Regions from separate parts of the Paenibacillus sp. BAC0078 genome, predicted to be linked through region 2. Evidence: a T-box and tRNA genes for the amino acid it is inferred to sense, from the RefSeq annotation. Region 2 holds a T-box; the other holds one or more tRNA genes.
What was found. A T-box is a leader RNA that pairs with one kind of tRNA and senses whether it is charged. The one in region 2 lies ahead of leuS (leucine--tRNA ligase), so its partner is inferred to be a tRNA-Leu.
Positions count from the first base shown of each region.

Region 1: it encodes a tRNA-Leu, which carries the amino acid that the T-box ahead of leuS (leucine--tRNA ligase) is inferred to sense. The anticodon was not compared.

Region 1 covers NZ_JBTLRW010000005.1:279,594-290,118, reverse strand. Annotated here, with positions in the region: gene ACX1DY_RS12605 (ABC transporter substrate-binding protein) at 1-937, shown strand, start outside; tRNA gene ACX1DY_RS12600 (tRNA-Glu) at 1,101-1,175, shown strand; tRNA gene ACX1DY_RS12595 (tRNA-Leu) at 1,226-1,308, shown strand; gene ACX1DY_RS12590 (glutathione peroxidase) at 1,465-1,944, opposite strand; gene ACX1DY_RS12585 (hypothetical protein) at 2,231-2,509, shown strand; gene ACX1DY_RS12580 (thiol-disulfide oxidoreductase DCC family protein) at 2,614-3,036, shown strand; gene ACX1DY_RS12575 (stalk domain-containing protein) at 3,116-4,303, opposite strand; gene ACX1DY_RS12570 (hypothetical protein) at 4,565-5,737, shown strand; gene ACX1DY_RS12565 (CpaF family protein) at 5,730-7,001, shown strand; gene ACX1DY_RS12560 (type II secretion system F family protein) at 7,007-7,867, shown strand; gene ACX1DY_RS12555 (type II secretion system F family protein) at 7,881-8,753, shown strand; gene ACX1DY_RS12550 (Flp1 family type IVb pilin) at 8,767-8,958, shown strand; gene ACX1DY_RS12545 (TadE/TadG family type IV pilus assembly protein) at 8,955-9,617, shown strand; gene ACX1DY_RS12540 (hypothetical protein) at 9,759-10,525, shown strand, end outside.
Region 2 covers NZ_JBTLRW010000003.1:412,661-423,185, forward strand. Annotated here, with positions in the region: gene ACX1DY_RS08660 (deoxycytidylate deaminase) at 1-116, opposite strand, end outside; gene ACX1DY_RS08665 (ComEA family DNA-binding protein) at 210-860, opposite strand; gene comER (late competence protein ComER) at 1,001-1,849, shown strand; gene leuS (leucine--tRNA ligase) at 1,953-4,403, opposite strand; T-box leader at 4,804-5,069, opposite strand; gene ACX1DY_RS08680 (AI-2E family transporter) at 5,438-6,505, opposite strand; gene bglS (beta-glucanase) at 6,704-7,426, shown strand; gene bglS (beta-glucanase) at 7,642-8,349, shown strand; gene ACX1DY_RS08695 (extracellular solute-binding protein) at 8,416-9,996, opposite strand; gene ACX1DY_RS08700 (sensor histidine kinase) at 10,113-10,525, shown strand, end outside.

The DNA.
Region 1 (10,525 bases), on a different contig from region 2:
AGCCGATAATGCCTCGAAATCTGAGGAAGCCACACAGGTTGCCCAGAAGCTGATAACCAATGATAAGGTTGTGACGATCATCGGAGCCTCCACATCGACGAATACTTTGGGTATCGTTCCTGTAGCCACAGAAAAGAAAATTCCGCTCGTTTCAGTGGGAGCTACCAACCCTAAGGTTACGGTTGACGAACGTACCAGCAAAGTGAATGAATGGGTGTTCCGCGCGGCCTTCATTGATCCTTTCCAAGGGCAGGTTATGGCAAACTTTGCAACAGACTCCCTGAAAGCCAAAACAGCGGTAATCTACACCGATACTTCGAGTGACTATTCCAAAGGTCTGCAGAAGTTTTTTGAAGAAACCTTCAAGTCAAAAGGCGGAGAGGTGCTGAGCCAAGAGTCTTACCAGCAAAAGGATTCTGACTTCAAAGCCGTGCTGACACGGATCAAGGCCGCGAACCCGGATGTTATTTATCTGCCGGGCTATTATGAAGAGGTGGGTAAAATCCTGAAGCAGGCCCGTGAAATGGGCATCACTGCTCCGTTCCTGGGCGGCGATGGCTGGGATTCCCCGCAGCTTGCGGAAATAGCTGGTGCAGATGCGCTGAAGGACACTTACATGTCCAATCACTACTCGCCGGAGGATACTGCCACAGAAGTCAAATCTTTCGTTGACGCCTACAAAGCAGCCAATGGCGGCGCGGTGCCGGACGGCATGGCAGCTCTGGGCTATGATGCGCTGAAGCTGGTTGCCGATGCAATTTCCCGTGCGGGTGAGGCTGACCCTGCCAAGATCAAGGACGCTTTGGCAGCGACCAAGGATTTGCAGCTGGCTACCGGCAAAATTACGCTGAACGAGTCCCATGACCCGGTTAAAGCGGCTGTTGTTCTGAAATTCGTTGATGGAAAACAAACTTTCGAAACCAAGGTCAATCCTTAAGAGTTAAAATCCGAGGGTCCGGTTGGTCTATTGCGGAGGGTTTCTGCCCTCCGTATTTTCTTTGCTGCGCCTGAAAAAGACATCTCCCAAAAAAACATCTTGTCAAAATCCTCGGAGTTTGATATACTCATTTTTGTTGTGACAAGGACATACTTGTTAATATGGCTCGTTGGTCAAGGGGTTAAGACACCTCCCTTTCACGGAGGTAACATGGGTTCGAATCCCATACGAGTCACCATTTCTTCTTCGAGTTTTGGGATGAGAACCCAGAGGTTCGTTGGAGCATATGCGGTAGTGGTGGAATGGCAGACACGCTATCTTGAGGGGGTAGTGGGTGTATACCCGTGGAGGTTCGAGTCCTCTCTACCGCATATAGTAAGAACAGAGCAAAGTCCTTCGTGAGAAGGGCTTTTTTTGTATGTATTTTAGCAACTGGCGCAGGCGCATATTCTGCAAAAAAAAGATACTCTTCGCACTCGGCAATGGCCGCGCGTGAAGAGTATCTTTTGGCGTGTGGCGGCCCGAGATTAACCCAGCAGTTTGGCGATGTCCGCTTCAATCTGATCCGGGGTGGTTTGCGGGGCAAACCGCTTCAGCACACGGCCCTCCTGGTCCACCAGAAACTTGGTGAAATTCCATTTGACGCTTTTCGAGCCCAGGACGCCTGGTGCTTCTTTGGACAGATATTTGAACAGCGGATGCGCTTCGTTGCCTTTTACATCAATTTTTTCATACATCGGGAAGGTTACACCATAGTTGATTTCGCAGAATTCGGCGATGTCCTCACTGTCTCCAGGCTCCTGTCCGGCAAACTGGTTGCTCGGAAAGCCCAGCACTTCAAAACCGCGGTCCTTGAACTTATCGTACACTTCTTGAAGACCTTTATACTGAGGTGTAAATCCGCACTTGCTGGCTGTGTTCACGACGAGCAGCACTTTGCCTTTGTACTTGAAGAGCGTTTCTTCCTGGCCCCGCAGGGTATTCACTTCAAAATCATAAATACTCATGAGTAATACCTCCCGCACATATATTTATAACAATTTAATTGTACACTATTTATTTTAAGAATCAAGTCGCTAACCCATGAAAATTTGAACCCTGAGTAAGGCTATGGGGGCATGTTCCTGGGAATAATGTCTAAATAGAGACGCAGAAATAAGGAAGAATAATAAATAGCCGGCAGTAAAGCGTACTTTGGTTGACATCACCCCTAAAATTCTTTACTATGTCTAAGTATCTGTTAATGTCGCGTGTGCTATTAACTACCAAAAATTTAAATAATGGGTGATGAAGATGTCTTATAGACCGAATATTACGAATGTGACCAAAGCCAGCAGCAATGATAAGGAAGGATTGTACGAGTTCATTGTTAAGCTCGCTGACGGAACGGAGTGCCGCGCGTTCTACAATCGGTTTCCGGAATGGAAAATGACGAACATCAGCCGCCTGCTCAAGACGCCTTGTCCGGTTTGCCGCAAAGATTTTATCTGCAGATGTATGGAAGCCTTCACCGCTGATTTCGAAGGGCAAATGATCGGGAATGAATGGATTGACAAGGCGATTGCCGAATAATTACATGGACGGATTACGATGGCGCGGGAGCTTATCCCGCGTTTTTGTTTTTTTAAGAGGAGCGCTCAGGGATATACTATGATTATCAGAAAGGGGTGGGGACAGTGGAGGAAGAACGGATTACAGCTATAGAGGGCAAGTCCGTTGTGCTGATTGATGGGGTGTGTCATTTGTGCCAGGGGCTGGTCCGGTTCATTATTCCGCGTGATCCCAAGGGCAGATTCCTGTTCGCCCCTTTGCAGAGTGAGATTTCCCGTGAGCTGATGATTGATAATGGGCTTACGCCCGACGGGCTGAGTACGGTAGTGCTGCTGGAGAATGGAGTTTGTTATACGGAGTCTGCTGCAGTGCTGCGGATAGCCCGCAGGCTGCGATTTCCGTGGCCGGTTGCGTATGTATTCATGATTGTTCCCCGCCCGCTGCGTGATGCCATGTACAGGTTTGTAGCCAGGAACCGTTACCGCTGGTTTGGCCGTGATGAGCAGTGCCTGGTGCCGACACCGGAGATCCGGAGGAGGTTTTTATGAGTGCTTATGGGTAAAAACAAGCAGCAGACCCCGGTTTGGGGCCTGCTTGTTTTTTTGACGGGAAAAAGATCAGTTCGCCTTACTTGGTCAACGCTTCAACATTGAGGTTGTAGGTCTGCACCAGCTTCCACTTGCCGTCCGCCGATTTTTTCAGCGTGGTGACGGCTTTGACCCGGGAATCGTTGAACTGCGGTCCTTTTAGCTTTTTAACTGTAACTACGGTATATATTGCGGCTTCATTATCTGAATAACTAATGATTTTGGAGGACTCCACGGTTGTCTCTAAATCATAGGCCTGGAAGATCTGTTTATAGGTCTGCTTGGTTTGCTCGTAGGCTGCGGAAGTTTCGTCAATGGTGGACAGCATGCCGTCCATGTCTTCTTTGTTGGTATAATCCGTGTTGGCTTGCAGCGTGGCCTTGATTTGATCCTCATCCGCTTTTGGAACTGTAATATCCGCTTTCAGCATAGCATCCGGGAGGATATATTGGATTCCTTTGATTTGGATGCTGCTGATCAGCCAGCCGGAGTTATCTGCATTCCTGGTAAGAGAATATACATATTCCGATTTCGAATTCAACATGAAGGGGCCGCTGACTTTATCTGTCGTCTCAATCGTATGTACGGTCGCTTCCTTGGCCTGCACATCAATAATGTCCATCTGGACAATCGCTGTGGTAGTAGTGAAGGTATTCATCTGCTGCTTGAGCTGTGGACCTGCTGCGGCAAGCGGTGATTTCGGATCAATGAGGCTTATGAAGCCTTCGGAATTGCCCTTGTTGGAGTAGGTGACATATTTGTCGAAAAGCTCCGCAATCCCTTTGGTGTCCGCGCTGCTCTGATTGCTTTTGATTTCAACGGTATTTGCTGCCGCATTCCAGGTGACGCTGTTTCCTGTCGCTTCGCTGACAAAACGCAGAGGCACGTAGGTGACATTGTTGATCATTTTGGGAGCGGTTGCCAGTTGCTTAACGGTTCCGTTCACGCTCGCTTTTTTGCTGCCAATCTGCAGTGTGATCGTCAGGCCTTCCTTTGCTGCTGTAATGGTGCCTGTTTTGGCGTTCCACACCAGGTTCAGCCCCAGTTTCTCAAAAATGGGCCGCATAGGAATGAGGATGGAGTCGTGATCTTTAACCGGTGCATTGGTGGTCAGGTTCAGCTTCTGCTGATCAATCTGGACTGTGATGGGCCGCTCTGCAGCGGCTGCCGAAAGGCTGATGGCACCGGACAAGGTGAGTACGGCGAGAAAACCAGGTACTAGCTTCATGGTGAGATGTGCTCCTTTATTATGATCTTGGTCCAGGTAAATAATGGACGTATGAATTATACAGGGAAGTGACGGATATTGGAATATCCTGCGCGGGCTATAAAACGACAATTTTAAAAAAGCTATTGCTGTGCTCTTATATATATGCTACTATAGCTGTAAATTATAGGAATAGTAACGGAAGCACCGTTCAATGACCGTATCTCACGGTTATTGGCGGTGCTTTTTTGCGTTCTTTTATGCGGAAAGGAGAGGGGTTATATGGCGGCAAGGATCGTGCTCGCCGTGCGGGAGAGTCAATATATTGAGCCATTGCTGCATTACGTTCATCACAGCGAGTATGGAGGAATGCTGCGGATCACGGCGTTTAGCCGGCTGGATACCTTTGTGGAATTTATGAGGGGAGAGGAGGTTCCCGATGCTGTTGTAGGCGATCCTTCTTTTATCGAGGCTTGGCTCGTGGAAGGGAGAAGCACGGTTCCGTGGGCGGTTCTGAGCGAAGCCGGGGAGATTTCGGGCAAGCAGCACGGGAGTCTGGCAGGCGGTCAGGTTATTGCCAAATACCAGTCGCTGCCGTCACTGCTGGAGTCCATACTCCGGTTATGTGATGTGAAGCGAAGCAGGGCATCCTCCACTCCGAAGGAAGAGACGCTGCTTCTGGGTGTGGTCTCGGCCAGCGGAAGCAGCGGCAAAACCACGCTTGCGCTAAATTTGGCCAAACAGCTTGGCGGACTGGGTCTGTCGGTTTTTTATCTGAACCTGGAAAGTGTGGACAGCAGTGCATTGGTGCTGCGGATGCCGGCTGGAAATTCCCCAGGGCTGGAACGTCTGCTGTATGAACTGAAGGCAAGCGGAGGAGAGGAGGGTGAGGCCGCGCCGGACAGGCTTGCACTGGAAAGATATGCTGTGCGGCAGGACAGTCTTCGGAGTGATTCCTTCAGACCTGTAGCGAATTTCAAGGAAATGCTGCAGATGTCGCTTGCGGATACGCTGGATCTATTGGAGCGGCTGTCTGCAGCGGGACGATATGATGTCGTAATTGTAGATACCGGAAGCATTGAGGAGGAGCGGGCCCAGGCTGTTTTGCAGAGATGCGGCATTCTGCTGTGGGTGCTGAGGAATGATGAGGCCAGTCTGTATAAGACGGCTAGGTGGCTCGGACATTGCAGCAATCCGAATTCAGGCAAGCTGCAGGAGGTGCCGGACAAGAGCAGATTTGTTATGAATTTCGCAGCGGATTCAGCGTATGACAGGGCTATGCCTGTGGAAATCAGAATTGATGCCGTCCTACCTTACATCCCATCCTGGGCGCTGCCGCATCACGGGGAGCTTAGCCTGAATTCGCCGCAATTTGTGGCTGGGGTGCTGCAGATTTGCACGGAATTCGTTGAGCCGGCGCTGCCGCGTGTTTTTACCGGAAGCCTCTATGAATGAAGAGATGTTCAGAGAACTACGCAGCGATATCCGGTCAGGGCTTGATGTTACCTCCGCTGTGGGGAACCGCGAGCTTACGGCTCATATTGAGCGGACGATTCTAGAGCGCGACAGTCTGCGGTATTTGACCGCCCAGGAGAAGCATGAATTGGTCAAGAGGCTGTTCGATTCCTTCCGTGGACTGGATGTGCTGCAGCCGCTGGTGGATAATCCGGCGATTACCGAGATTATGATCAACAGTCATGATGAGATTTTTGTTGAGGAGGACGGACACATCCGCCGGTTGCCGCTGGCTTTTGAATCCAGAAGCAGGCTGGAGGATATTATCCAGTCCGTGGTCTCCGGTGTGAACCGTGTGGTGAACGACTCTTCGCCAATCGTGGATGCCCGGCTGAAGGATGGCTCTCGCGTCAATATCGTTCTGCCGCCGGTTTCACTGAAGGGTCCGGCGATGACCATCCGCAAATTTCCCGAAACGCCGATGACGATGAGTGAACTGATCCGCCGTGAGGCGTTAAGCGGGGAAGCGGCGGAGCTGCTGCAAATATTGGTGGCTGCCAAATACAACATTTTTATCAGCGGGGGCACCGGCTCGGGCAAGACAACCTTTCTGAACGCCTTGTCCCAGTTCATTCCGCCGCAGGAGCGTGTCATTACAGTAGAGGATTCCGCCGAGCTGCAGATTGTGACCGTGCCTAACCTCGTCTCGCTGGAGACGAGAAATGCCAATACGGAAGGCCGCGGCGAGATTACCATCCGGGACCTGATCCGCTCCTCGCTGCGTATGCGCCCCAACCGCATTGTGGTCGGGGAGGTCCGGGGAGCGGAATGCCTCGATATGCTGCAGGCGATGAACACAGGACATGATGGATCGCTTAGTACGGGCCACTCGAACAGTGCGCGGGATATGCTCAGCCGCCTGGAGACTATGGTGCTGAGTGCAGCCGATCTGCCTGTCGCGGTGGTCCGCCAGCAGATCGGTTCGGCGATAGATATTTTCGTGCATCTGTCGCGGCTGCGGGACCGTTCGCGGCGGGTGGTGGAAATCTGTGAGGTCATTGGTCTGCAGGACGGGGAGGTGGCGCTGAGCCCGCTGTATGAGTTCCGGGAAGCAGGGGAGAGAGGCGGGCGGGTGCAGGGAGGTCTTGTCGCTTGCGGGAATCCGCTTATGCATGACTACAAGCTGAGGATGGCTGGGGTTCACGACTATCCGTTGTCCCGGTTTAGTGCCGGAGTTCAGAAGAAGGAGGAGGGGGTGATCTGAATATTTTGAACAAGAAGGTGCAGCGTTCGCGGAAGGCTGGAAGAAAATTCTTTGCCCTCAAAGGCAGGCCGGAAGGCACTCAATCAGCGGAGGAGGCTGCCCGTGCTCGTGGAAGCCAGGTGCAATTGCCGGATTATACGGTGTACACGTTAACTTCGCTGCAAAGAATCCTGTCATTGCTGGCAGGAGGGGGGCTACTCTGGGGTATTGGGTTTCTTTTCTACCACAATGTTCTGCTGTCTCTGCTGCTGGTCCCGGGCGGGGCATATGCGCCGCGAATGCTGCGCGACTATCTGCTCCGCCGGCGGCGTGCCGCACTGAATCTGCAATTCAAGATGACGTTATTCTCACTCTCTTCTTCGCTGTCTGCAGGCCGTTCCGTCGAGAATGCTTTTCGTGAAGCGGTGCAGGACCTGCTCATGCTCGACCCGGAGGGCGGCAGCGATATGATCTCTGAGCTGAATATTATCTGCGCGCGCATGGAGTATGGCCAGCCGGTGGAAGAAGCGCTGCATGATTTCAGCAAACGGGCCGGCATGGACGATGTTGAACGGTTCGCCGACGTGTTCTCTGTCTGCAAGCGGACAGGAGGTGACCTGGTGGAGATCGTGCGCCGGACCTCAACGATCATCGGGGAGAAGCTGGATATTAAGCAGGATATCGCCGTCAGCATCGCCCAGAAGAAATTCGAAGCCAAGGCTTTGCTGGTATCGCCTCTTGTTATGGTGGCGTTTATGAGTCTGACAGCAGGGGATTATATGGAGCCTATGTATACCGGTGCAGGAATTGCAATCTCCACACTGGCACTTGGCAGCTTGTTTCTATGTTATCTCTGGACCTCCAAAATCATGGATATTCCGCTGTGAAGGGGGTGAAAAGATGATTTGGGTATGCGGCGCCATCATGTTGGCGCTCACACTCGGCTGGGCGTTCCTGCGCCTGAAATGTGGCAACCGCTATGCCGGGCTGCGCGGATTGAGGGTGGAAGGGCTGCGGCTTCGCAGGCTTGGAGAGCCTATTCTTTTGCTGATAGAGAAGGGGAAGCTCGGCAGTTATGTCCCTTCGGTGATGTTCAGGATTCAGCGCTCGCTGCAGCGGACCTATGGAAACCGCCACAGTGCAGAGCGGACGCTGCTCTTCATGGGCGAGATGTTCAGCTACAGCTGGCTGTTCCTGGTGGCTGGAAGCACACTCACCCTGTTCAGCGGGGAGAAGGCCGGGATTCTTCTGGGAGCAGTGCTGGCGGCAATCCTTCCGGTGGCGCTGGTCAGCGATTTGCATAAGAAGGTAAGGCTGCGGGAGCAGAATATTTTACTGGAGCTGCCGGAGCTGCTGAACAGCATTGTGCTGCTGGTGGGTGCGGGAGAGACGGTGCAGCGGGCGATTGTCCGCTGTGTGGACAGCCGGAAAGAAGACAGTTCACATCCGCTGCATAAGGAACTGCGAACCATGACCAGTGAATGGGAGAGCGGCTATTCGTTTCAGCAGGCGTTTGAGAATTTCAGCAAGCGCTGCGCGGTGCAGGAGGTGTCGCTGTTCACGACTACAGTGCTCCTCAATTACCGCAGAGGCGGGGCGGACTTTGTTTTGTCGCTGCGCGACCTTTCGCGGATGCTGTGGGAGAAGCGGAAGGCGATCAGCCGGACACGCGGGGAGCAGGCTTCTTCGAAGCTGGTTTTCCCGATGGTGGTTATCTTTTTAATTGTAATTGTGCTGGTGGGGACACCGGCGTTCATGATGCTAAAAATGTAGGAGGATGAAGCTGATGATGAGTTTAACGGTTGTGGAAGCTGCAAAGGGCTTTTGGAAGGATGAGGAAGGGCTGGGCACGCTGGAGATGATCCTGATTATTGCGGTGTTGATTGCGGTAGTGCTGGTATTCCGTGAGGAGATTGTGAAAGTGGTCAAATCCTTGATCAGCACGGCGGGAGACAAGAGTCAGGAAGTATTCGAGTGATTGCACTTCAAAAGGACGAAGGCAGCTTTACCATAGAAGCCTCTATGCTGCTGCCGATTATTATGTTCATCACTATGCTGCTGCTGTTCTTCTGTCTGTACAGCTATCAGAAGTCGATGCTGCTGCAGGTGGCTTCAGCCGCTACAGAACGCGCAGCCTTCAATTGGGATAATAGCAGCAAGGCGAAAGAGGGCTCTTTTGCCATCGGACAATATGATTCTCTGTACTGGCGAATTGGCGATGATGGCCTGTTATCTTCTTTGTTCGGTGTGGGGGCGGATAACGGTGCAGTTACAATAACACTTCCTGCCGCCGAAGGTGGAGGCGCATTAGCCGCGGTTAAGCTTCAGCGGTCCTCCGGGATGGTTCCGGCCAATATGCCGGGAGAGATGAAGTACGCCTACAGTCTCACCGGCCGAAAGGTAAGCGCAGAGCTGAAGCGGGTGCTGAATCTGCCCGTGCTGGATGGGCTGCTGGCTGACAAGGCTAGTCCTGAGGTGACTGCCCAGTCTGTGGTTGCTGAGCCAGTGGAATTTATTCGTACCGTAGACCTGATGCGCTATTATGGTGCCAAATTCAAGGGCGGCACGCAGAATGCCAAGTCAGGGACAGGCATGGAGAAGAAAAATGCTGCTATGATGATGACCAAACTGAAGTAAGCAAATGGTATTGCATGCGGCAGGCGGGAAGAGTCTCGGGAGGAAGAAATGCAGCAGGAAAGAGTGAGGAAAGGGCGTGGATAAGGTGTGAAGCTAGAGGGGGGCTTTGGCGAACGGATAAGGCGAAAGAAAAACGGGAGTTTGACTATTATAGGTCGGGTTAGCAGTAGACAATTTGGCAGAAGTCAGGGGAACGGAAGCCCGATCAACAGGATCTGGAATCATAGCTGGAATCATCGCTGGATTCACAGGACAGATGGCTCGGTCTCTATATTTCTGATTATGGTGCTGGCTTTTGTATTTCTGTTCTCCGCTGTGCTGATTGACTATGCGCGGATTGCCGCTGTGAATGTGCAGGAGGAGCGATTGGCGAGGGCTGGTGTCCGTTCAGTGATGTCTTCATACGATATTGAACTCAAGGACAAGTATGGGTTGTTTGCCTTCGGTGGCAGTGACGGCGACCAGCTATTGGCCGGAGTGCTGAATGATAATCTTTATGAGAGCGGACGCGGCGATGCTTTTAATTTGCTGCCGGTGAAGCTGGATTCCGCATCTCTGAGCTGGAGTCGTCCGCTTGGCAGCTATGATATCTTTCGCCGGCAAATTGTTGAGGAGATGAAATATAAGGCGCCGATTGATTTTGCCCTGGAGCTGGCCGGGAAGTTCAAGCCGCTGTCTGCGGTTATGGGAGAGGCTTCACGGACAACGAAGATGCTTAGTAAGCTCCAGCCCTTATATGATGAGCGCGAGGAAGCGCTGGATCTGATGCTGAAGCGGCGGAAGCAGGCCGCAGATAGCGGAAAAGCGCTGCAGGAGCTGGTCATGAATCCCCCCGGCGACAGCATTGGGTCTATCGCAGTGGGAAATATCACTTCGGCTGCGGATATCCCGGCTATGTACAACGATTA
Region 2 (10,525 bases):
TTACCTTGCACCAGCACGGCGCCAACATGGCGGCGGGGACACCGCGAGCGTGTGGAGACCATGCAGGCAATATCCATGAAATAAGTATCCCAATTCTTACGGTAGGCTACAGTCATCAGTAATCTCCACTTTCCCTTCAATAGTTGATCATTATTGTAGCATATTGCAGCAAGCTTCCACTAGGACAATGGTTGCACACCCGGTCACTCTCAGAATATCACGAGCGGCTTCAGCTTTTCCAGCAACTTCGGCCCAATTCCCTTCACTTCACCCAAATCAGACAGGCTGCGGAAAGCCCCCTTGCTGCTGCGGTAATCTATAATCGCCTGCGCCTTCTTCGCACCGATTCCCGGCAGATTCATCAGTGCAGCAGCATCCGCTGTGTTGACGTTAATTTTGCCGTCCACGAATGTTTGGCTTGTAGAAGTTTCCCCACTTCCAGCACCCGCCGCAGCACCTGCACTGTTCCCAGCACCGGCCTCAGCTCCTACATTACTGCCAGAAACAGGCGTCCCTGCGCCATTTCCTGGCGGTGTTACCGCTTCTGCGCCGACACTTCTCGCAGCATTAGCTGCCGCCACTGTGGATGCTGCATCTTCCTTCCCTGCGCTACCTTCCTTCCCTGTGCCTGCCCCCTTCTCCCCGCGCTCCTCGCCTGGCTTGCTGCTCTCCTCCACGCTGCTCCCGCCAGCCGCAGCCGATGTCGCCCCCTTGTCCGCTGAGCCTAGAGCCTGCGCCATGCTGGCATTGAGTGTCTTCCAGCCAGCAATACCACTGTCCTCCTCGCGGTCCGCTGCCCACACAAGCCCGCCGCCCAGCAATCCGGCGGCAATGACCAAAGCCAGTATTCTTTTGTTCATGAAGCCCTCCTCCTACAATAAACTGGAATTTTATTCAATAATCCGCTTAAAACCTGTCATTTGTCCAAGACTCCTGTGCATAGACTTAACGAAGAGTACTGCTGCAAGCAATAGCGACATCAGAAAGGAGGTACCCTAGGATGAAGGTGGGATTTATCGGAACAGGCAGCATGGGCAGTCTGCTCATCGACGCCTTTCTTTCTTCGGGAGCATTTGAGCCGTGCGATGTGCTTGCCGGCAACCGCAGCCAGAACAAACTGCTGCAGCTTCAAGAACGCCATCCAGGCCTATCCATTGGCAGCAACAGAGAGATCGCGGCCGGAAGCGATATCCTTTTCATATGTGTAAAACCGCTGGAATTCAAAACGCTGACAGAGGAAATCTCAACATGCCTGCGCAGCGAGCAAATTGTTGTCTCCATCACCAGCCCTGTGATGCTCTATCACTTGGAATCCGCTCTGCCATCCAAAATTGCCAAAGTTATCCCCAGTATCACCCACTCTGTCAAAAGCGGGACTTCACTTTGCATATTTGGCAGCAGAATTAATAAAAAAGACAGGCTACTGCTGCTTCATCTGTTGTCTTTCATAGGCGTTCCATTGGAAATACAGGAGACGCATACCCGGATTGCCTCGGATTTTTCCAGTTGCGGCCCTGCGTTCATCAGCTATTTCATTGAGCGGTGGATTGAGGCTGCGGTAGAAGCCACTGGCATAGAAGAAGCCTTGCTTACCCGGCTGGCCGGTGAAATGCTGCTCGGTACAGGCAAGCTGCTGACAGAAGGCGGATTCACTCCGCAGGAGCTGCAAGAGCGGGTAGCCGTGCGCGGCGGCATTACAGCGGAAGCGCTGAACCATCTGCGCACCAGTCTCGACGGCGTTTTCGAACGCCTGATCACCACCACACATGAAAAATACGATGAAGATGTCGATAAGCTCGACATTCTGTTCGGCACAGGCGGCATCATTCAAACTCCGCTGGACCGCTAACAACCCGCCACAACGCCGGCCCTTTGCCTTCAAAGCTGCCTTAAACCAATAAAGCCCGCAGCACGGATAACTCCGTTGCTGCGGGCAGAATTGCGTTCTTCGCTTAACCCACTACAATATTAACCAGCTTGCCGGGAACCGCAATGATCTTGCGTACGGTTTTGCCCTCGACTGCCGCCTTCACATTCGGAAGCGACAATGCATGGTTTTGCATATCTTCCTGACTCATATCCTGCGCGATCAGCGCGCGCTGTACGATTTTACCATTTACCTGCACGACGATCTCCACCTCGGCATCCACCGTCCAGGCTTCATCATAAGCCGGCCAAGCCACATAGCTGATGCTTCCTTCATGCCCGAGCAGTTGCCACAGCTCTTCGGCAATATGCGGTGCAAGCGGTGACAGCATCTGTACGAAATGCTCTGCTGCTTCAGTAGACAAGGTTTCCTGCTTGTAAGCATCGTTGATGAAAATCATCAGTTGGCTGATCGCCGTATTGAAGCGCAGATGCTCGAAGTCCTCGGTAACCTTCTTCAGCGTCTTGTGCCAAGTCCGCTTGAACTCGTCGGTGCCGCCGTCCGGGGTGATTTTAGCGCTGATGCTGCCATCCTCATTCACGAACAGACGCCATACGCGGGAAAGGAAGCGGTGAATGCCCTCTACGCCTTTTTCATTCCACGGCTTTGTGGCTTCCAGCGGCCCCATGAACATTTCATAGACACGAAGTGTATCCGCGCCATAGGCTTCCACAATTTCATCCGGGTTAATGACGTTGCCCCGTGATTTACTCATCTTCTCATTATTATTCCCCAGGATCATCCCCTGGTTCACCAGCTTGTGGAACGGCTCTTTTGTATCGACCACGCCAAGATCATACAGCACCTTGTGCCAGAAACGGGCGTAGAGCAAATGGAGCACTGCATGCTCGGCTCCACCGATGTACAGGTCAACCGGTAGCCATTCCTTTTGCTTCTCCGGTGAGCACAACTCCTTGTCGTTGCGCGGGTCAATGTAGCGCAGGTAATACCAGCAGCTTCCAGCCCATTGCGGCATGGTGTTCGTCTCCCGGCGGGCTTTCATGCCGGTCTCGGGATCAACCGTTTCGACCCACTCGGTCACATTTGCCAGCGGGGATTCACCAGTGCCCGAAGGACGGATTGAATCCACTTCAGGCAGCAGCAGCGGCAGTTGGTCCACCGGAACGGTCTTCATCGTGCCGTCTTCCAGATGCAGAATTGGAATCGGCTCGCCCCAGTAGCGCTGGCGGCTGAACAGCCAGTCGCGCAGGCGGTAGGTTACTTTGCCTTTGCCGCTGCCTTTCTCTTCCAGCCAGGATATCATTGTGGCAATCGCTTCTTTATTCTCCAGGCCATTCAGGAAATCGGAATTCACATGCGGTCCGTCTCCGGCGTAGGCTTCTTCTTCGACATTGCCGCCCTGCACAACCTCCACAATGTTCAGCCCGAACTGCTTGGCGAATTCCCAGTCGCGGGTGTCATGCCCAGGTACCGCCATAATTGCTCCCGTTCCGTACCCGGCAAGCACATAATCGGCGATCCAGATCGGCACCTGTGCGCCATTCACCGGATTGATGGCATAAGCGCCGGTAAATACGCCGCTTTTCTCCTTGGCCAGATCCGTACGTTCAAGGTCGCTTTTGCGCGAAGCCTTGTCACGGTATTCCGCAACTGCCGCCTTCTGCTCCTCTGTCGTAATGAGGTCTACCAATTTATGCTCCGGTGCCAGCACGCAATAGCTTGCGCCGAACAAAGTGTCCGGGCGGGTGGTGAATACCTCCAGGCTCGCATCATGACCTTCAATCGCGAAGATCACCTCAGCGCCGGTGGATTTTCCGATCCAGTTGCGCTGCATATCCTTGATGCTTTCTTCCCAGTCCAGCTCTTCCAGATCTTCAAGCAGGCGTTCAGCATATTCCGTAATCTTGAGAATCCACTGGCGCATCGGTTTGCGGACCACGGGGTGGCCGCCGCGCTCGCTTTTACCGTCGATGACTTCTTCGTTGGCCAGCACCGTTCCCAGCGCTTCACACCAGTTGACCGATACCTCTGCCACATACGCCAAGCCACGGTTATACAACTGGATAAAAATCCACTGCGTCCACTTGTAGTACTCCGGATCGGTTGTGCTGATCTCGCGGTCCCAGTCATAGGAGAAGCCCAGCGACTTGATCTGGCGGCGGAAGTTATCAATGTTCTTAACTGTAATGTCGCGCGGATGCTGTCCGGTATCCATTGCATACTGCTCAGCAGGAAGTCCGAAGGCATCCCAGCCCATCGGGTGCAGCACGTTATAGCCTCGCATCCGTTTGTAGCGGGAGACGATATCCGTAGCTGTATAGCCTTCCGGGTGGCCGACGTGCAGCCCTGCGCCTGAAGGATACGGGAACATATCCAGCGCGTAGAATTTCGGCTTACCCGCATCTTCGCCTGTCTTGAAGGTCTTGTTATCATCCCAGAATTTTTGCCATTTCGGCTCGATGGTTTGCGCACGGTAGCCTGCTTGAGGCTCAGTGCTAAATTTGTTGTCGCTCATCTTATGCTCCTCCTTGGAGTGTTGCTTACTTAGTTAAACGCCTTTGTAAAAAATATGCAGAGTAGGGTCACTACCAGAAATGTTTGGGCTTCCGCCCGCTGTTATTCTCCGATTTCTTGATTTGAACCGCTCTTCGCGGTAGAAATCCGAGAATAAAGGCGGCCACTAACGTTGCTCCAGCTCCAAAATTTCTTTCCGTTCCTTTATCTCTTCAAAAATTTAAAATACTAACCCGTTTTACCTAACGGGCCGGCAAAGTCCAAGGACCAGCTCAGGACTCGCTGTTCCGCTGTGGTGGATGTCTGCCTTCGTGTGCCTCAAGCAGACAGTTATCCTGCCGGAACCAGATTCCTGACAGGTCCAATACTGCAAAAAAACCTCCCATCCCTAGCGTATAATCGCTAGGGACGAGAGGTTGAAATTCCCGTGGTACCACCCTAGTTAGCGGCGGATATGCTTTATCTGCCACTCACTTTGACACCCTATAACGGGGGTGAGACGACGACGGTTCACGCGCGGGCTTCGCAGCTTCAAGCTTGCGGCCACCTGCGGCTTGCGCCGTTACTCCGAGGTGAGTTCACTCTTCTCCGTTAACCGGCTCGCACCTTGCGCCGGCTCTCTGCAATAACGGTCACACGAATTAATACTCCTCTTCATCGCACTGCTATGCTTCCTGATTGTAAATCAGTAATATTCACCACATTATATACAAAAGAACCCTATCCAGTCAATGATTTGCCTGTTACACCCCGGGCAACGCTTACGAAATGAACTGTGAGATTGAATGAAGTGGAAAAAGGAAACCTAATTTGCGAATTTTACCGATTTTTTGGTGATTAGATGGAAAAAGTAGACCTAATTCTCTCCATTTCCATCCATTCAGTGATTTTATAAGGAATTAAGTGGAGTTTTCCCACTAACCATCCGGGGGGAGGTTACCCAGCGGAATGAAATGGAGAAATTCCACCTCAGTTATTTATTCCTGAAATTTTGAAGGCAAGGGTTTAAAAAAATCCGTAAGAGATGCCCTGCTGTTACACCGGCTTACGCCGGATATAATAGGTGATGAAATGCTGGATCACGACTTTTCCGGCCGCAAAAACAGGCACAGCCAGGATCAGCCCGATCATCCCGGCCAATTCTCCGCCCACCAGCAGCGCGAAAATAATCATCAGCGGATGCAGATGCAGCGTACGGCCCACCACCTGAGGCGAAATGACATTGCTCTCCAGCATTTGGCAAAGGGTGTTCACCACTGCTACCAGCAGCACAAGACGCAGCGAAAGCGTTGAAGCCATCACGATTGCCGGCGCCGCACCCAGGAACGGGCCCATATAAGGAACGATGTTGAACACGGCTACCACACAGGCGAACAGCAGAGCATAGGGCATGCCGATAATCGCATAGCCGATATAGGCCAGCACACCGATGATGACACAGACGAGGAACTGTCCGCGTATATAGTTGCCGAGCGCATCATCAATATCTTTTAACAGCTTAACCATTGACTTGCGCCGTGAGCGGGGCAGACAGGAGACAATCGCCCGTTCGAACACATCGAAATCCTTAAGAATATAGAACACAAGAAAAGGCACGATGAATGCGTTGAACAATACGCCTATCGTCGATCCGATATTATCGAGAAAGTGGGAAATGCCTTCGGCCAAACGATTTTCCATCTGATAAAACCAGTTGTTCATGCCAAGCTCCACACCGGGCGGGATCAGCCTTGAATTCATATTCCTCATAAGGCCCTGCGCATGCAGTGTCATTTCTGGCAAATGCTCATTCAGTTCCTCAAGCTGTTCGATGAACATGGGAATGAGGTTGATGGCAATCACCGCAATCGAAGTCAGGAATACGGCATAGATCAGGAGCACCGCAACGCTGCGCGGCATTTTGCGGCCGGCCAGCATACTGACTACAGGGTTCAGAACATATGAGATGATCATGGCTGCCAGAAACGGCGCAAGAATCTCCTTCAGAAACACGAAGATCCCCTGCAGCATCGGGCGAAGCAGCCATACGAAATATAAAATGATCAGGGCGAGCAGCACTCCGATCATCCAGCGGAACCATTTACTTTGGGACCATTGCTCCATGTTATCCCTCCCGATTAAATGCAGCCCCGAACAAGCCATGCAATATCAGTATGTGTGGGAGAAAGGCGAAATAACCTTTTTCCGAACAAAAAATTGGTTTTTTGTTATCCCGGTTCAGAAGTTGGTATGGTGGACGGAATCGGAGTTGAATAAAATCATAATGTAAAACGCTTTCATTTCGAGGAGGGATGCTTTTATATGAAAAGGTTGAAAAAATTTTGCGGTGCAGGTCTAACTTTGCTGCTTGCCGGATTGCTGGCGGGAGCTCCGTCTGTTTCGGCAGCCACCGTTTTTTATGAGCCGCTAACCTACTTCAATTCCGCAACCTGGCAAAAAGCCGACGGCTATTCCAATGGAGGTATGTTTAACTGCACCTGGCGCGCAAACAATATTTCGTTTACAGGCGGCGGGCAGCTTCGCCTTGCACTGACCAGCTCCAGCTACAATAAGTTTGACGGTGCAGAGTATCGGTCTACAAACAAATATGGCTATGGGAAATATGAGGTCAGCATGATGCCGGCCAAGAACAGCGGAATCGTCTCCTCCTTTTTCACCTATACCGGACCTTCCGACGGGACCCCCTGGGATGAAATAGATATCGAGTTTCTGGGTAAAGATACCACCAAGGTCCAGTTCAATTATTACACGAACGGCGTTGGCGGCCATGAGAAGATCGTGGATCTTGGATTTGACGCTTCCCAAGGATATCATACGTATGCCTTCGACTGGCAGTCAGGCTACATTAAATGGTATGTGGATGGCGGCTTGAAGCATACGGCAACCAGCAATATACCATCCCAGCCCGGGAAAATCATGATGAATCTCTGGAACGGAACCGGTGTAGACTCCTGGCTCGGTTCATATAACGGAGCCAATCCGCTGTACGCTTATTATGATTGGTTGAAATATACAAGCAACTAAAAGCTAAAGTCAGACCCCGGCGGCTGCACAGATGGTGCCTTCCGGGGTCCTTTTTTCTATAAGCAATCCCGTATCTTCAGAATTTGTTATTCGGATTGACACATTGGTATGGCGGCCTAAGCCGGCATTCAGTACGATAATAGCAAGACAATATCACAGGAGGAACAGCATTGAATCGCAGCAGGTTAATCAAAGTGTCCGCAGCGGTAGCGGCTCTGTCGGCCGCAGTATGGGGCATATGGGCCTTCGCTTCAGTATCCAAGTCCGAGGCTGGAGTCGTAAAGGACAATTTCTCAGAGTTCAACACAAAATTATGGAAGAAAACAGATGGCTATTCCAACGGAGACATGTTCAACTGCACCTGGCGGGAGAACAACATTTCATTCGCAGGTGACGATCTCATGACCCTGTCACTTACTAGTCCGTCTCCCGGCGAGTTCGACGGTGCAGAATACCGTTCGCTGGAGAAGTACGGCTATGGCAAATATGAAATTAAGATGAAGCCAGCGGCCAATCCCGGTGTGGTCTCTTCCTTTTTCACTTACACCGGTCCCTCGGAAGGGGAGCCTTGGGATGAGATTGACATTGAATTTTTGGGCAAGAATACGCGGCAGGTGCAGTTTAATTACTTCACTGACGGCGTAGGAAAGCACGAACAGGTGATTGACCTCGACTTTGACGCCTCACAGGAATTTCACTGGTACGGCTTCGACTGGAAGAAGGATTCTATTACCTGGTACATCGACGGCCGACCCGTTCACACGGCCACCGAGAACATTCCCTCCACTCCAGTCCGCATTATGATGAATCTCTGGAACGGGATAGGCGTGGATTCCTGGCTGGAGCCGTTTGACGGCAAAGTCCCGCTTCACGCTTACTATGACCAGTTCCGCTATACTCCGGATCAATCGTCGGGCAAGTAAGAAGCTCCGGCGCTACTTTCGACAAGAAACCGCCTTGATCAAGGCGGTTTCTTGTCCCTGCGGCACTCATCGGCGGCTGCGGTCCCAGGCATTGACCTCCGAGGTTTCAGTTAACCCCCCGTAGGCTTTCCATTTGTCGACGAATTTGTCAAATTCCCCGATGCCGCTGTCCGCGAAGATGATTTTTTGAAAGCTTTTTTGTTCCAGCTTCTTCAGCAGCTCGCCGTCGCTCTTCATCGTCGCAGTTGGCGGTCCCGTGAACTGATCCTTGCGGGAAGCCTCCTTCTGGCCGAGCAGCACGGGGGTAATATCCTTCGGAATTTCCTTGACGACCTTGGAGGGAATTCTCGCTCCATCGAAGGTTAGCGTGTAGGAAGCGACCCGGATGCCGCCCAGCGGCAAAACAGAAGGCTCAATGGTCGGCTTGCTGCCGACCATCGTCCAATCATACCCCTCTGCAAGGCCATTGGCGAATTCGCCGGTCGAGGTAGCGTAATAATCAAACAAATAGTTCTGATAAGTAAAAAAGATTTCAGGATGCTTCATTTTCTTGTTGATCAGAATAGCGCCGTTGACAGGCAAGGTCCCTCTTCTCATGGCGATGCCGTCAGGGCCGTAAGGTATGGCAACGGCCTTGACGCGCGCCCGCGGGTTTGCGTCGGTCAGGATTGACAAGGGCCAGCCGCGCATCCAGTACGGACCTGCAATGATGCCGGCCTTGCCGGAGACGAACAGATTGGCGGCACCCTCTTCATCAAGCCACGCACTGTCGGTGGACAAGTATCCTTGCTGCACCCAATGCTTCATGAGCGCGACAGCCTTCCGGGCGTCTGGCTGCACAGACCCGTATTCAAGTGTTCCGTCGCTTCGGCGGTTCCATTGCTCAGGAACCGTACCGAACGCGCCAAAAATCCAACTGCTGTCTCCCATCCAGGTATTGGGTCCGTTGCGGAAACCAACCGAAAGGCCGAATGTGTCCTTAAGACCATTGCCGTCCGGGTCCCGGTTGGCAAAGGCATCCATGACCTTTTCCAGTTCATCCAGAGTCCGCGGCACGGCCAGATGCAGCTTGTCCAGCCAATCCTGGCGAATCCAGAGCAGCGGATCAGAGTTATAATCGTAATCCATGATCGGAATTGCATACTTATGCCCATCCCGCACAAAGGAGTCCCATGCCGAAGGGTCCTCGGCCACAGCCTCCTTCCACACTTTGGAAGCATATTTTTCAAATAACCCGCCGACCTCCATGAATTGCCCGGAGTCGATCAGTTCCTGGATGATAACGGTATCCCGTGTTGTTACGACATCGGGCATATTGCCTTTGGCCAGTTCAAGCCTCAGCTTGTTGGCATAGTTCTCGGAGGTACCGGAGATGGTCCAAAGATAACGGATGCGGATGCCAAGCCGTTTCTCGGCCCAGGCTGTATGCACATTATTTTCAAGGCTCTCGCCTTTTTTGAAGGTCAGATTTGGGTTCACAGAGCCTACCGTATACAGATCTACAGGAGGATTATACTTTCCTGCCTTGATATCGAAATGTGGCGCAGTGCTCTCCATGGAGGCTGCCGGGAGACTTTCACCTGAGCTGTGAAACGCGCAGCCCGACAACGTCAAGAGCAGCACGATCAGCGATAATCGAATTTTCATGGAACCACCTGCTTTTCGTAATGTTCTGGGGAGTCGAACAAATTGTATCATATCTCCTTCAGCATCGTGTGATACACTTCTTTTAGTACAGCGAAGTCTTTGAAAAGGATGATCTTATGACCTGGCGCCCGAACCTATTTATAAAAATGGTTGCGATTCTTCTATCCCTTATTTCAGTCACGCTCTTATTCTATGGATTATCCTACCGCAAGGATATCGGGGTCATTACGAGTCAGATCAAAACGACCGATTTGAATCATCTTGAATTCCTGACCCAGCAGATGGACAACAATATCAACCAATTAGCAGGCAGCATGTATGCCCTTCAGAGAGATCCCACCATCCGCGACTATGAGCAGATCCGGCAACTCGGCCATCTCATTGATCCCGCCCAGACCATCATGACCGTGCTGGAGAAGCTTTCCCTTCAGACCAGCTCCAGCACGTGGGAGAACCGGATCGTCCTGTACAAGCCGCACAGCGGCGAGACCCTGGGCTCAGATTCCTCTCTTTCCTTTGATTCCTCCGT